DNA from 2 places in the Cupriavidus sp. C2SS-8b genome. Region 2 is predicted to be linked to the other one. Evidence: predicted binding sites of a transcription regulator. Region 2 holds the regulator's gene; the other holds the start of a gene.
What was found. Region 2 encodes sigma-54, which starts transcription at its own class of promoters, with help from an activator protein. Its sites were predicted from a motif close to TGGCANGNAANCTGCTTT; they were not measured.
Positions count from the first base shown of each region.

Region 1 (7,496 bases), 210 kb from region 2:
GGATGTTCCCGGGCAAAGCGGTCCGGCATGTTAAACTCTTCGGGTTTTTCGGCGCCGTTGCCTTTCCACGGTACCTTGCCCCCGCGGTACTTGCCCCCGTATTCCCAGTCTGGTCATGCCTCTTTCCCAGCCCGTCAACCGTTCCCCGCGTCATACCCGCGCCATTACGGCCCAGGCTTACCTCAGGGAAGACGGCTTGTGGGACATCGAGGTCAACCTGACCGACACCAAGCCGCGTGACATTGACCTGGCGGGCGGCCGGATCCGTCCGGTGGGCCAGCCGCTGCACGACCTGTGGCTGCGCGTCACGATCGACGAGCAACTCAACGTGCTGGATGCGGAGGCTTGTTCCGACTGGGTGCCGTATCCGACGCAATGCGACCAGATTGGCCCGGCTTACCGCAAGCTGATCGGGCTGAACCTGCGCAAGGGCTTCCGCAAGGCGGTGCGCGAGCGGCTGTCCGGTATCCAGGGCTGCTCGCACCTGACCGAAGCCGCCGGCGTGCTGCCGAGCGCCGCAATCCAGGCATTCGCCGGCGAAGTCATCAGCATTCGCGATGGTGCCGACGACGATCCCAATCCCGAACCCCCTTACCAGTTGAACGGCTGCCACGCGCTGCGTTTCGATGGCGAGGTGGTTCGAGAGTTTTACCCACGCTGGTATGGTCACCAGCCGAAGCCCAAGGTTCGGGCCGAGGCGGAGCAGGCCGCTGCGAACACGCCTCAGGCGCACGCGGCTGCCGGCCACGGCAATGTTCCGTACGACCGGCCAACCGGCACTTCCGGCTGATCCTCAGGATCGGCCACGGACGAGAGAGTTCGTCTTCTTTCAGATTCTTCCCTTCTACCTTTTACGCCTACCCGAAAGGAAACACGCATGAATATCCATGAGTACCAAGGCAAGGAAATCCTGCGCAAATACAATGTGCCGGTTCCGCGCGGCATCCCCGCGTTCTCGGTTGCCGAGGCCCTGAAGGCCGCAGAAGAGCTTGGCGGCCCGGTTTGGGTGGTCAAGGCACAGATTCATGCGGGTGGCCGCGGCAAGGGCGGCGGCGTGAAGGTTGCCAAGAGCATCGACGACGTCAAGACCTACGCCACCAACATCCTGGGCATGCAGCTGGTCACGCACCAGACCGGTCCGGAAGGCAAGAAGGTCAACCGCCTGCTGATCGAAGAAGGCGCCGACATCAAGAAGGAACTGTACGTTTCGCTGGTGGTGGACCGCGTGTCGCAGAAGATCGCCCTGATGGCATCGAGCGAAGGCGGCATGGACATCGAGGAAGTCGCTGCCCACACCCCGGAAAAGATCCACACGCTGATCATCGAGCCGTCGACCGGCCTGACCGATGCTGACGCCGACGACATCGCCCGCAAGATCGGCGTGCCCGACGCTTCGGTGGCCCAGGCTCGCCAGGCCCTGCAAGGCCTGTACAAGGCGTTCTACGACACCGACGCTTCGCTGGCCGAAATCAACCCGCTGATCCTGACCGGCGAAGGCAAGGTCATCGCGCTGGACGCCAAGTTCAACTTCGACTCGAACGCGCTGTTCCGTCATCCGGAAATCGTCGCCTACCGCGACCTGGATGAAGAAGACGCCAACGAAATCGAAGCTTCGAAGTTCGACCTGGCCTACATCTCGCTGGACGGCAACATCGGCTGCCTGGTGAACGGCGCCGGCCTGGCCATGGCCACCATGGACACCATCAAGCTGTTCGGCGGCGAGCCGGCCAACTTCCTCGACGTGGGCGGCGGTGCCACCACCGAGAAGGTGACCGAGGCCTTCAAGCTGATGCTGAAGAACCCGAACGTGGAAGCCATCCTGGTCAACATCTTCGGCGGCATCATGCGCTGCGACGTGATCGCCGAAGGCGTGATCTCGGCATCGAAGGCTGTGAACCTGACGGTTCCGCTGGTGGTCCGCATGAAGGGCACCAACGAAGACCTGGGCAAGAAGATGCTGGCCGATTCAGGCCTGCCGATCATCGCTGCCGACACCATGGAAGAAGCCGCCCAGAAGGTTGTGGCTGCTGCCGCCGGCAAGAAGTAATCCGGGCGCCGAAAACATTCAAGCGGACTGGGGCAGCGCGCGTGGCTGCGTGCCCGTGCTGCCAGAGCCAAGCAAAGGAATAACGTATGTCGATTCTGATCAACAAAGACACCAAGGTCATCACCCAGGGCATCACTGGCAAGACCGGCCAGTTCCACACCCGTGGCTGCCGTGACTATGCCAACGGCAAGAACTGCTTTGTCGCAGGCGTGAACCCGAAGAAGGCCGGCGAAGACTTCGAAGGCATTCCCATCTACGCCAGCGTGAAGGATGCCAAGGCCCAGACCGGCGCCACCGTTTCCGTCATCTACGTGCCGCCCGCAGGCGCCGCTGCCGCCATCTGGGAAGCCGTTGACGCCGACCTGGACCTGGTGGTCTGCATCACCGAAGGCATCCCCGTGCGCGACATGATGGAAGTCAAGGACCGCATGCGCCGCGAGAACAAGAAGACCCTGCTGCTGGGACCGAACTGCCCGGGCCTGATCACGCCGGACGAGATCAAGATCGGCATCATGCCGGGTCACATCCACCGCAAGGGCCGCATCGGCGTGGTGTCGCGCTCGGGTACGCTGACGTACGAAGCCGTGGGCCAGCTGACCGCGCTGGGCCTGGGCCAGTCGTCGGCTGTCGGTATCGGTGGCGACCCGATCAACGGCCTGAAGCACATCGACGTCATGAAGATGTTCAACGACGATCCGGATACGGACGCCGTGGTCATGATCGGCGAGATCGGCGGTCCCGACGAAGCCAATGCGGCCCACTGGATCAAGGACAACATGAAGAAGCCGGTGGTTGGCTTCATCGCTGGTGTCACCGCGCCTCCGGGCAAGCGCATGGGCCACGCCGGCGCGCTGATCTCGGGTGGTGCCGACACCGCCCAGGCCAAGCTGGAAATCATGGAAGCCTGCGGTATCACGGTGACCAAGAACCCGTCGGAAATGGCTCGCCTGCTGAAGGCCAAGCTGTAAGTCACACATCCAGGCCCGGCGCGCTCATGCGGCGCGCAAGGCCCTGTGTGGAACCGCTCCGGCGTGGCTGGAGCGGGATTGCCCCCGCCAAGTGCGGGGGCAATGTCATTGTGGCGAAGCGCTTCCTAGGGTATTTCCCGAGAAGTTTGCTGCTGACTTGAAATCGAATCGAAAGGTTCGCACGCTATACATGTCTGTTTTTTCAGACATCCGAACTGCCGCAATCGGGCGCGGTCGGACATATTAGATAGAAAACCTCGAGGAGCACTGCCGTGGAACTGCTGTCTTCCACCACGTTCTGGATTGCGTTGGGATCGATCATCCTGACCAACATCGTCCTGTCCGGCGACAACGCGGTCGTTATCGCGCTCGCCTCGCGCAACTTGCCGCCCGCGCAACAGAAGAAGGCCATCTTCTGGGGTAGCGCCGCCGCCATCATCATGCGGGTGGTGCTGACCGTGGCCGCCGTCAAGCTGCTGAGCCTGCCGTACCTGAAGATCGTCGGCGCCGTGCTGCTGGTCTATATCGGCGTGCAACTGCTGACCGGCGAAGATGACGAAGACGGCCACGACGCCAAGGACAACATCTGGCAAGCCATCCGCACCATCCTGATCGCCGACCTCGTCATGTCCCTGGACAACGTGGTGGCCGTGGCTGCTGCCGCGCAGAAGGGTCCTGAGGGCAGCCAGCTGATGCTGCTGATCCTGGGCCTGGGCCTGTCGATCCCGCTGATCGTGTTCGGCAGCACGCTGCTGCTCAAGGTCATGGAGCGCTTCCCGGTCATCATCGTGCTGGGTGCTGCGCTGCTGGGCTACCTGGCCGGTGAAATGCTGGTGAGCGATCCGGTCGATGCCGCCTGGTTCGAACTCAACGTGCCGCATGCCCACCTGGTGTTCGGTATTGCCGGGGCGCTCCTGGTGGTCGTGGTCGGCAAGCTGATGAGCCGCCGCGCTGCACAGACAGCCTGACGAAGCCGGCGTTCTGAACGCCGCATAGCAAAGGGCAGCCCTGGTGGCTGCCCTTTTCTGCTGATGGATGCCCCGAAATGCGGGGCTAACTTATGTGAGTTATCGCATATTTTGTCGGTCTGGCAGGAGACATTGGCAGACAACTGACAATTTTTGGTGCTAGGACATGGGTGCTCATTTGCCGGGTGACGAAATTTGTCGCCTGGCCCCCTGTTAGTGGGGTATCGGTGCTTGGCACGGTAACTGCTCTATCCTCCCCGCACTTCACAGATCGAAGACGTGCAGTGCATCAACCTAAAATCTCTTCGAGGGGTCATCTCATGCAACGGGTACAACAAATCAAAAAGCTGGGCCGTCGGGTTCAGAAGGGCTTTACGCTGATCGAACTGATGATCGTTGTGGCGATTATTGGTATTTTGGCGGCGATCGCTATTCCCCAGTACAGCGACTACACTTCGCGTACTCGGGCCGCCGGTGCAATGGCCGAATTGGCTGCAGTCAAAACTGCCGTCTCAATGTGCTACCAAGAACTGGGGGCTCTTACCGCTTGCGATTCGGGCGCCAACGGTATCCCGAGTATCAACGTGACGAAGAACATCACCGTTGCCACGGCGACAGCAGTAGTGGATGGCGTCATCACTGTGACTACTGGTGCCACCGACACAGCAACCCCGCCCGTGAACCTTACGATTGTCGATACGCCCACGTTCACTGCCGGGAGCAATACTCTGACGTGGACGAATTCGGGCACGACTTGCACTACAGCATCAGCAAGCTCGCGTGCCTTCAAGCCGGGTTCGGGCGATTGTCCGTAACTGGATCGAGGTCTTTGCGTTTGGGCGATAGACCTTACTTCCTGATCAAAGCGCCTTCGGGCGCTTTTTGTTTGCCCGTCCCTCAAGCTATCATGCGCCTTTTGCCAACAAGGCGTCGCATGCCGCAGCCCAAGACCGCCGTTCCGGCGATCTTTCTTGTCCTCACGATTGCTTTCCCGCTACTGGTTTCCCGGCACACTTTGCCGCAGGCCACCTTCTACGGCGAATGGGCAGCGGCGGCGGCATTCCTGCTGCTTACTGGCTTGCTGACGTTATCGACACTCCGATCGAAGTCCGACTCCCAAATCTCCTCGATTGCAAGCCTTCCACTCTGGCTGATCGCCCTCGGCGCACTCCAATCAGCCTCCGGCCTCAATGACCTGACCGGCAGTCGCTTCACGACGCAACTCACACTGGCACTCGGCGCAACAGTCATGCTCGCCGCGTGGCGTCATGGCGCTTCCACGTTGCCAAACAACCGCCGTGCCGTAGCAGACGCCTTCGCCACCGCTTTCCTCCTCGCAGGCCTGCTCGGCACCCTGGCTCAGTGGGTCCAACTCTTCCACCTTGAGTCCCATAGCTTCGGCCTTGTCTCTGCCTATTTTTACGACGACAACCGCCGCCTCTGGGGCAACGTCAACCAGCCCAATCACCAGGCCACCATAGAGGGCATGGCATTGGTCGCCGCGACATGGCTAGCCTCGCGCGGCAAGCTGCGTTTCCCGATGTGGCTGGCAGCCGTGGTCCTGCTGGAAAGCGGCATCGTCCTGTCAGGCTCACGCACAGGCGTCTTGCACGTGGGCATCGCGGCGCTGTACGCCATCATCGCCGCATGGCTTGCGCGCGGTGCGCGTCGCGATATCGATCCGATGCAGCGACCCGTCGGCCTTCTGGTTGCGGCAGTCGTCACGGTCATCGTCCTGCTGGCGCTGCAGCCGACCATCAAAGCCGCAAGCCACGCCTTCGACTGGCGCCTGTTCGATACCGTCGCACAACTGAAGTCCGCCGACCAGACATCCGCTCGCCGCGCGCTGTGGACCCACGCCTGGGCCATGTTCCGCACGCATCCATGGCTCGGCGTAGGCTGGGGCGAATTCGGCTGGGCGCAGTTCCAGCAGTTGCCGCAGGTCGGCGTGAAGGTCGAGATGGCGCTGCATTCGCACAACGCGATACTCGACCTGCTGGCCAAGACTGGAATTGTCGGGACCGCAGGCGTGGCCATTGCGTTGGCGGGATGGTTGTGGCGCGTGGTGTGTGTCCGGCTGGTGCAGGCGGATAGCGACGAAAGGGCGCAAACCGTTGTCGTCCTGACATGGCTGGCCATGCTGTGCGCGCATTCGATGCTCGAGTACCCGCTGCACTACCTGTACTTCTTCCTGCCGTTCTGCTTCATGCTGGGCTGGCTCGAGCCGAGTGGTTTCGGGCGATGGCACATGCCGCGCTGGCTGTCTCTAGGATTGCTGGCGGGGTTCGCCGCGGTCAGCGCGATCGTGCTCGCTACGATGTGGCAGGACTACCGGCGTGCCGAGGCGCGCGAGTATGCCAGCCGTGAGCGTCGAGCCACGCTGCCGATGCCCGCGTACTGGTTCCGCCCGTATGCGTCAGCCGATGTCGCCGAGCGTGCGATCATCACGCCCGCCAATGCCGCACAACTGTTGCCTTCCCATATCGCCGCCGTGCATCTGCTGCCGACGCCGACGATGATTGCCCGCACCGCATGGCTGATGGCGCTGACGGGAGACGCCGCGCAAGGGCGCGCGTGGCTGGAGCGCCTGCGTTTCTACTATGCGGGGGATGAACCGGCCCAGTACGCCGCGCTCGATCAGGCCTGTCGCGACGTCGACCATGCGGCGCGGCCGCGCGAGTTCTGTCGATGGATGCGCGAGCAGGCGCGACACATGCCCGAACAGGGCTGACCGGTCAATACCATCCACCGTACCCTGGTGGCGGAGGGGGCGGCGGATAGTAATAAGACGGCCCCGGCCGCGCCACCGCCATGTTGCCGTGGACCGGTACGCGATGCCCGCTGGCATACATGCATTGGAGGTAGGCCGCGTCATACTGCCGCTGCGTGCCGTAGCCCGAGTACTGCGCATTGCCAGCGCCATATGCCGCACCGGTCAGCAGACCCACGCCGGCACCCACGGCTGCACCCTCGCCGCCGCCGAATGCCGCGCCCGCGGCGGCGCCCAGCGCGGTACCGACCACCGTGCTGCCCACCGCGCTGGTATTCGCCGCCTGCGCGGAACTGACGCCGCCTACCTGTCCGAATGCGTACTGCCGGCAGTTGCCGTCGTCAGCCCGGAACTGGTCAAAGCTCTTGCCGGTACCCGGCAGCACCATGACCGACGGGCCAGATGGCATCACGGCGCAAGCCCCCAGTGCCAGTGTCGCCACAGTCAGTGCCACAGCCTGCGAACGACGGATAAGGTAAGCACGTGCCTTCATGACGATACCCCCGGCGCAGGCGATTCAGGTGCGACTGAACCGGACGGAGGCTGGGCCGGCACCTTCTGCCATCCGCCAGGGCAAGCGTGAATATAGGGGTAATAGCCTTCGGGCTGGTTGCAGTGGTACCACCAGGCCTGCGCCGGTGCTTCGGAGGGCATGGCGCCTTCAGGTCCGGGCGCGGCGACCGGTCCGTCGGGACCCTGTTCGATGTATTGCGGCGGTGACGCCGGCGCCGCCATCACCGCGG
Region 1 is NZ_CP172716.1:609,981-617,476, forward strand. It holds gene ACIGJB_RS02810 (DUF2889 domain-containing protein) at 116-790, shown strand; gene sucC (ADP-forming succinate--CoA ligase subunit beta) at 878-2,047, shown strand; gene sucD (succinate--CoA ligase subunit alpha) at 2,134-3,015, shown strand; gene ACIGJB_RS02825 (TerC family protein) at 3,288-3,983, shown strand; gene ACIGJB_RS02830 (pilin) at 4,304-4,798, shown strand; gene ACIGJB_RS02835 (PglL family O-oligosaccharyltransferase) at 4,918-6,714, shown strand; gene ACIGJB_RS02840 (YMGG-like glycine zipper-containing protein) at 6,719-7,246, opposite strand; gene ACIGJB_RS02845 (hypothetical protein) at 7,243-7,496, opposite strand, start outside.
Region 1: the regulator sigma-54 is predicted to act here: its motif matches at 4,216-4,233, upstream of ACIGJB_RS02830 (pilin).

Region 2 (7,496 bases):
CGGCAAAGCGCAGCACGATGGCGTCGCTGTACTGGATCAGGAACGGCGCGGCCAGCATCGACAGCAGCATCGACGCCAGGATCACCTGGATCAGCACCGGGTCCACGAGGTTCAGCCCGTCGATCTGGTTGAGCAGCACGAAGCCGAATTCGCCGGCCTGCGCGAGCCCCAGGCCGGTACGGATCGCCACGCCCTGGCGCGAGCCGAACAGTCTTGCCAGCACGGCAATCAGCACCAGCTTGAACAGGATCGGCACCGCCAGCAGCAACAGCACCAGCCAGACGTGCTCGAGCACCACCTGGATATTGAGCAGCATGCCGATGGTGACGAAGAACAGCCCGAGCAGCACGTCGCGGAAGGGCTTGATGTCCTCTTCCACCTGGTGCCGGTACGGCGTTTCGGAGATCAGCATGCCGGCCATGAACGCACCGAGCGCCATCGACAAGCCCAGCCGTTCGGTCAGCGCGGCCATGCCGAGCGTGACCAGCAGCAGGTTCAGCATGAACAGTTCCTGCGAGCGCCGCGCCGCCACCACGTGGAACCAGCGGCTCATCAGGCGCTGGCCGAGGAAGAAAATCGCGCCCAGCGCCACGGCGATCTTGGCGGTGGCCAGGCCCAGCGCCACCACCAGGTCGCCCGGATCGCGCGACAGCGCCGGGATCACGATCAGCAGCGGCACCACGGCCAGATCCTGGAACAGCAGCACGCTGATGATGTTGCGGCCGTGCTCGCTTTCCAGCTCCACGCGCTCGGACAGCATCTTCGAGACGATCGCCGTGGACGACATCGCCAGCGCGCCGCCGAGCGCCACCGAAGCCTGCCAGGACAGCGGGAACAGCCAGTTGAACAGCCAGCTCGCCGGCACCACGGCCAGCATCGACAGCACCACCTGGGAGCCGCCCAGCCCGAACACGAGCCGTTTCATGGCGCGCAGCTTGCTCAGGCTGAATTCCAGGCCGATCGAGAACATCAGGAAGACCACGCCGAACTCGGCCAGGTACTTGGTCTGCGCCGTGTCGCTGGCCAGGCCCAGTGCGTGCGGGCCGATCAGGATGCCGACCGCCAGGTAACCGAGCATGGGTGGCAGCTGCAGCATGCGGAACGCGACCACGCCGAATACGGCGGCAGCCAGCAGCACCAGGGTCAGTTCCAGCGGAGAATGCATCAAGATGCTCAGGAAGAACCGGCAGGGCTGGCCGGCGCCGTGCCCCGGCACGGGCGCCCTGCCGGCGGAACACGGCAAGCGCGGCGCTCGCCGGGACGGCCCCGGGCGTCGCCGCATTCGTTGGTATACTTCGTCGCCATGATAGCCAATTTCGATGCGGATCGAGCACTCAGGCTCGCCCGCAGTACCCTCCAGATTGAAGCCGACGCGGTTGCCGCGCTCTCCGGGCGCCTGACCGCCGACTTCGCGCACGCCGTGCAGCTCGTCCTGCAGTGCAGCGGACGCGTCGTGGTGTCGGGCATCGGCAAGTCGGGCCATATCGGCCGCAAGGTGGCGGCCACGCTGGCCTCCACGGGTACGCCCTCGTTCTTCGTGCACCCGGCCGAGGCCAGCCATGGCGATCTCGGCATGGTCACGCGCGAGGACGTGCTGATTGCCTTCTCCAACTCCGGCGAGACCGGCGAGCTGCTGTCGATCATCCCGATCGTCAAGCGCATCGGCGCGCGGCTGATCTCGGTCACCGGCAACCCGGAATCGAACCTGGCCAAGCTGGCTGACGCCCACCTGGATGCCGGCGTGGAAAAGGAAGCCTGTCCGCTGAACCTGGCCCCCACGGCCAGCACCACCGCGGCGCTGGCGCTCGGCGACGCGCTGGCGGTGGCGGTGCTCGATGCACGCGGCTTCGGCGAAGAAGACTTTGCCCGCTCGCATCCGGGCGGCGCACTTGGCCGCAAGCTGCTGACCCACGTGCGCGATGTCATGCGCACTGGCAACGCCGTGCCGGAAGTCCGCGAGAACACGCCGCTGGCCCAGGCACTGATGGAAATCACGCGCAAGGGCATGGCCATGACCGCGGTGGTCGACCCGGACGGCATCGCCATCGGCGTGTTCACCGACGGCGACCTGCGCCGCCTGCTGGAAACCCCGCGCGACTGGAAGACCGTGCCGATCGGCGAGGTGATGCACCGGAACCCGCAAGTGGTCCATGAAGACCAGCTCGCCGTCGAAGCCGTGCAGGTCATGGAGGCCAACCGCATCAACCAGCTGCTGGTGGTGGACCATGACGGGCGCCTGGTGGGCGCGCTGCACATTCACGACCTGACCCGCGCCAAGGTCATCTGAAGCGCACCGCGAACGCAACGAGACCATGCAGGCACTCCTGTCCTCCCTCACCGGGATCGTCCTGCGGCTGCTGCCGCTGCTGCTGATGGCCGTGGTGGCCGGGAGCACGTTCTGGCTGGTGCAAGTCAATACGCAGCAGGAAGGCACCAAGGCGCCGACCGTGCGCAAGCACGAGCCCGACTACTACATGGAGCGTTTCTCGGCCACCGAACTCGCGCAGGACGGCAGCACCAAGATGCGCTTCACCGGCGACAAGATGGTCCATTACGACGACGACCAGACCTACGAGTTCACCCGTCCCGCCATGCGCGCCTACCAGCCCGAGCGTCCGCCGGTCACCGCGCGCGCCGATCGCGGCCGCATGAATGCCGAAGGCTCGGTGATCGACCTGTACGGCAACGGCTTCATCGAGCGGCAAAAGGGCGCCGATGCCGCAAAGGACCCGCTGATGACGGCCGCGTCGGAGTACTTCCAGGTCCTGGTCAATGACGACATCGTCAAGACCGACAAGGCCGTGAAGCTCACGCGCGGCCCGTCGGTCATGACCGCCAACGGGCTGGTCTTCAACAACGTTACCCGCGAAGTACAATTGCTGGGCAACGTACGCGGCACCATCATCACCGGTGCGCCCACCCGGACTCCGGGATCCTGACAACAACAGCCGCCCGCGCCCGACGGGGCGGCACCGCGGACCTGAGCATCGCGCCCGACCCTCCGCTTTTCTGCGACCCTTGCCAACATGATTGCTTCCCTGACGACCCTGTCCCGCCGGAGCGCCGCCCCGCTGCTGCTGGCCGTGGCCACCGCGATTGCCGCGCTGGCGCCGCTGGGCGCCCATGCCGAACGCGCGGACAAGGACAAGCCGCTGGTCCTGGAAGCCGACAACGCCAGCTACGACGACGTCAAGCAGATCTACACGCTGACCGGCAACGTGGTCCTGACCAAGGGCACCATGGTGCTGAAGTCGGACGCGGCCGAGATCCGCACCGACCCCGAGGGCTACCAGTACGCGGTGGCCACGGCCAAGGGCGGCAAGCAGGCCTATATCCGCCAGAAGCGTGAAGGCGTGGACGAGTACATGGACGGCTGGGGCGACCGCATCGAATACGATGGCAAGCAGGAGGTGTCCAAGCTGATCGGCCACGCGCGCATGGCGCGGCTGCAGGGGGCCAAGCTGGTCGACGAGATCCGCGGCGCGGTCCTGACCTATGACAGCCGCAACGAGTTCTACACCGCCGCCGGCGGCGGCGACAACACGTCGGCCGGCAATCCGTCGGGACGCGTGCGCGCCGTGCTCTCGCCGCGCCAGGAGGCCAGCGGTGCGGCCGCCAGCCCGCCCCTCGACCTGAAGTCGGCACCCGCGCCGTCCAGCAAGCCCTGAATCACGCGCCCGAACGCATCACCGCCACCATGACCGATACCGCAATGCTCGCCCCCACGCCCGCTTCCGCCGCTCCCGACGCCCGTGCCGACAGCAGCACGATGGTCGTGCGCCACCTGAAGAAGCGCTACGGGTCGCGCACGGTGGTGAAGGACGTATCGCTCGAGGTGAAGAGCGGCGAGGTGGTGGGCCTGCTCGGCCCCAATGGCGCGGGCAAGACCACGTCGTTCTACATGATCGTGGGCCTCGTCGCGCTGGACGAGGGCGATATCGTGCTCGACGGCCAGCACATCAGCGGCCTGGCCATCCACGAGCGCGCGCGCATGGGCCTCTCCTACCTGCCGCAGGAAGCGTCGGTGTTCCGCAAGCTCAATGTGGAAGAGAACATCCGCGCGGTGCTGGAGCTGCAGCTGGTCAACGGCAAGCCGCTGCCGAAGGCCGAGATCGACAGCCGCCTCGATACGCTGCTCGACGACCTGCAGATCGCCCACCTGCGCAACAACCCTGCGCTGTCGCTGTCGGGCGGCGAGCGCCGCCGCGTGGAAATCGCCCGCGCGCTGGCTTCCTCGCCACGCTTCATCCTGCTCGATGAACCGTTCGCCGGCGTGGACCCGATCGCGGTCGGCGAGATCCAGCGCATCGTCAGCTTCCTCAAGGCGCGCAATATCGGCGTGCTGATCACCGACCACAACGTGCGCGAGACGCTTGGCATCTGCGACCACGCGTACATCATCAGCGAAGGCACCGTACTCGCATCGGGCCAGCCCGACGAAATCATCGCCAACGAGTCGGTGCGCCGCGTCTACCTGGGCGAAAACTTCCGCATGTGAAGCCGGGGCGGCAGGTGCGCTTGGCAGAGACGATCAGGCAGCATCAGCGATAGCAATTTCCGTTCCAACATCGGTTGGATGCGCATAGAATAGGTCGCATGAAACCGTCGCTACAGCTCCGTCTCTCCCAGCATCTGGCACTCACGCCGCAACTGCAGCAGTCGATCCGGCTGCTGCAACTTTCTACGCTTGAGCTGCAGCAGGAAGTCGAGCAGGCCTTGACGGAAAACCCGCTGCTGGAGCGCGAGAACGACTGGATCGACAGCCCGCTGCGCGTGGCGGCCGATGGCTCGGTCAACCTGCAGAGCGCACCCGCGCCCGCACCGGCCGAACCGCAGGGCAACAGCGACGCGAACGCCAGCAGCCCGGCCAGCGAGGATGAGAGCTATAGCGACAGCGGTAGCGAAGATTACGGCAGCGACTGGAGCCTGGACGATTTCGCGCGGCGCCCGCAGGGTGAGGACGACGAGAAGACGCCCATGCAGCTGCGCGACGCCGAACCCACCCTGCGCGAACACCTGATGGAGCAGCTCGCGCCGCTGAAGATCTCGACGCGCGACAAGGGCCTGGCGATCTTCCTGATCGAATCGCTCGACGACGATGGCTACCTGAGCGCGTCGCTCGACGAGATCTGCACCGAGTTGCCCGAGGAACTCGAATTCGAGGTCGACGAATTGCAGGCGATCCTCACGCTGCTGCAAAGCTTCGACCCGCCCGGCGTGGGCGCGCGCAATGCCGCCGAATGCCTGAGCTTGCAACTGCGCCGGCTGCAGCATCCGCAGCGCGAGCTGGCGCTCTCGATCGTCAACCATCATCTCGAACTGCTTGCCGTGCGCGACTACACGCGCCTGAAAAAAGCACTGCAGGTGGATGAAGCAGCGCTCAAGGCCGCGCATGAACTGATCCGCTCGCTCGCGCCCTACCCGGGCCACGCATACAGCCGCCCTGAAGCGGACTTCGTGGTGCCCGACGTATTCGTGCGCAAGGGCGGCGGCGGCTGGATCGCGCAGCTCAATCCGGATGTGATGCCGCGCCTGCGCATCAACGACATGTACGCGCAGATCCTGCGTGGCGCCAAGGGAGAATCCGGTGCCGCGGGGCTGCAGCAAAAGCTGCAGGAAGCGCGCTGGCTGATCAAGAATATCCAGCAAAGGTTCGACACGATCCTGCGAGTTTCGCAGGCGATTGTCGAGCGTCAGAAGAACTTCTTCACGCACGGGGAAATCGCGATGCGCCCCTTGGTTTTGCGGGAGATTGCCGATACACTGGGATTACACGAGTCAACCATATCCCGGGTGACGACCAATAAATACATGGCAACGCCGATGGGTACTTTCGAACTGAAGTACTTTTTTGGCAGCCACGTTTCCACCGAAACCGGTGGGGCGGCTTCCTCAACGGCGATCCGCGCCTTGATCAAGCAACTTATAGGAGCCGAAGACCCGAGGAGTCCTCTTTCCGACAGCCGAATTGCCGAATTGCTGGGTGAACAAGGCTTCGTTGTCGCGCGCCGTACCGTCGCCAAGTATCGCGAAGCCCTGAAGATCCCTGCTGTCAATCTCCGCAAGACTTTGTAGCCGAGTTGCACCGCCTGCCTGGTGCAGCTCTTTCAGAAGGAGAAGCGCTATGAACTTCAAGATCAGTGGACACCACCTGGACATCACGCCGCCGCTGCGTGAGTACGTGGAAACGAAGCTGGAGCGTATCGTCAGGCATTTCGATCAAGTCATTGGCGTCAGCGTGCTACTCTCAGTCGACAATCACAAGGAAAAGGACAGGCGTCAGTACGCGGAAATCAATTTGCACCTTCGGGGCAAGGACATTTTTGTGGAAGCCCATCACGAAGACCTGTATGCGGCCATCGACGCACTTGTCGACAAGCTGGACCGCCAGGTGCTTCGCTATAAGGACCGCGTTCAAGGCCACGACCGCGAAGCGGTCAAGTACCAGATGGCCGAGTCTCAACTACAGCAGCAATGATCAAGCCTGCCAGCCGCAAGGCTGGGCATTGAAACAGGACTGATAAAAGCAAGCCGCGCCATGTAGCGCGGCTTTTTTGCATCTGTAGCCCTGACCTGGCGCGCGTCCTGGACACAAGTGTTCGCAACTGGCGCAGCACGGTGTATGCTCTCCAAGACATCGCGCGTGGCGACTCCGGCGCGGCCACCGTACCCAGGTGTGGCGGCACCAGCACGGACCGGGCCATACAGGGGCCCGGCGCTGCATTGCACAAGGACAGGGGAGACGCTGCTCTATAATGGCCGAACGCCTGGTGAGCCATGGCGTGGCCGCAAACCGGCCCCACTTCGTTTCCGGGCTGAGCAGTCCGATCTGCCTGCTAACTGAAATCCTCGCATCGCCCATGAATCGTTTGGCCAAACTGCTGCCACCCGGCAACATCAACCTCGACGTCAGCGTCACCAGCAAGAAGCGTGTATTCGAGCAAGCCGGGCTCTTATTCGAGAACAACCATGGCGTGGCGCGGGCGACCGTGACCGACAACCTGTTCGCGCGCGAGTCGCTCGGTTCGACCGGCCTGGGCGCGGGCGTGGCCATTCCGCACGGGCGCATCAAGGGACTGAAGCAACCGCTGGCGGCCTTCATGCGGCTGGCCGAGCCGATCCCGTTCGAATCGCCGGATGGCAAGCCGGTCTCGCTGCTGATCTTCCTGCTGGTGCCGGAACAGGCTACGCAGCAGCATCTCGAGATTCTTTCCGAAATCGCCCAGCTGCTGTCGGATCGCGACATGCGCGAAGGCCTGGCAACCCTGGCCACGCCGGACGCGGTCCATGAACTCCTGACGCAGTGGCATCCCTGATCCCTCCCCTGGGCTGGCAACAGACCGGACCATCGTAAAATCCGGCACAGTCCCCGCCCCGAAAGTCATCACGCATGGAACTCACCGGCGTCACCTCCCAGTCGATCTTCGACGACAACGCAGCCGACATCAAACTCTCGTGGGTGGCTGGCCTGGAGGGTGCGGATCGCGCCTTCGACG
Region 2 is NZ_CP172716.1:404,956-412,451, reverse strand. It holds gene ACIGJB_RS01910 (monovalent cation:proton antiporter family protein) at 1-1,165, opposite strand, end outside; gene ACIGJB_RS01905 (KpsF/GutQ family sugar-phosphate isomerase) at 1,304-2,287, shown strand; gene lptC (LPS export ABC transporter periplasmic protein LptC) at 2,313-2,939, shown strand; gene lptA (lipopolysaccharide transport periplasmic protein LptA) at 3,027-3,668, shown strand; gene lptB (LPS export ABC transporter ATP-binding protein) at 3,698-4,498, shown strand; gene ACIGJB_RS01885 (RNA polymerase factor sigma-54) at 4,597-6,075, shown strand; gene hpf (ribosome hibernation-promoting factor, HPF/YfiA family) at 6,125-6,478, shown strand; gene ACIGJB_RS01875 (PTS sugar transporter subunit IIA) at 6,861-7,316, shown strand; gene hprK (HPr(Ser) kinase/phosphatase) at 7,391-7,496, shown strand, end outside.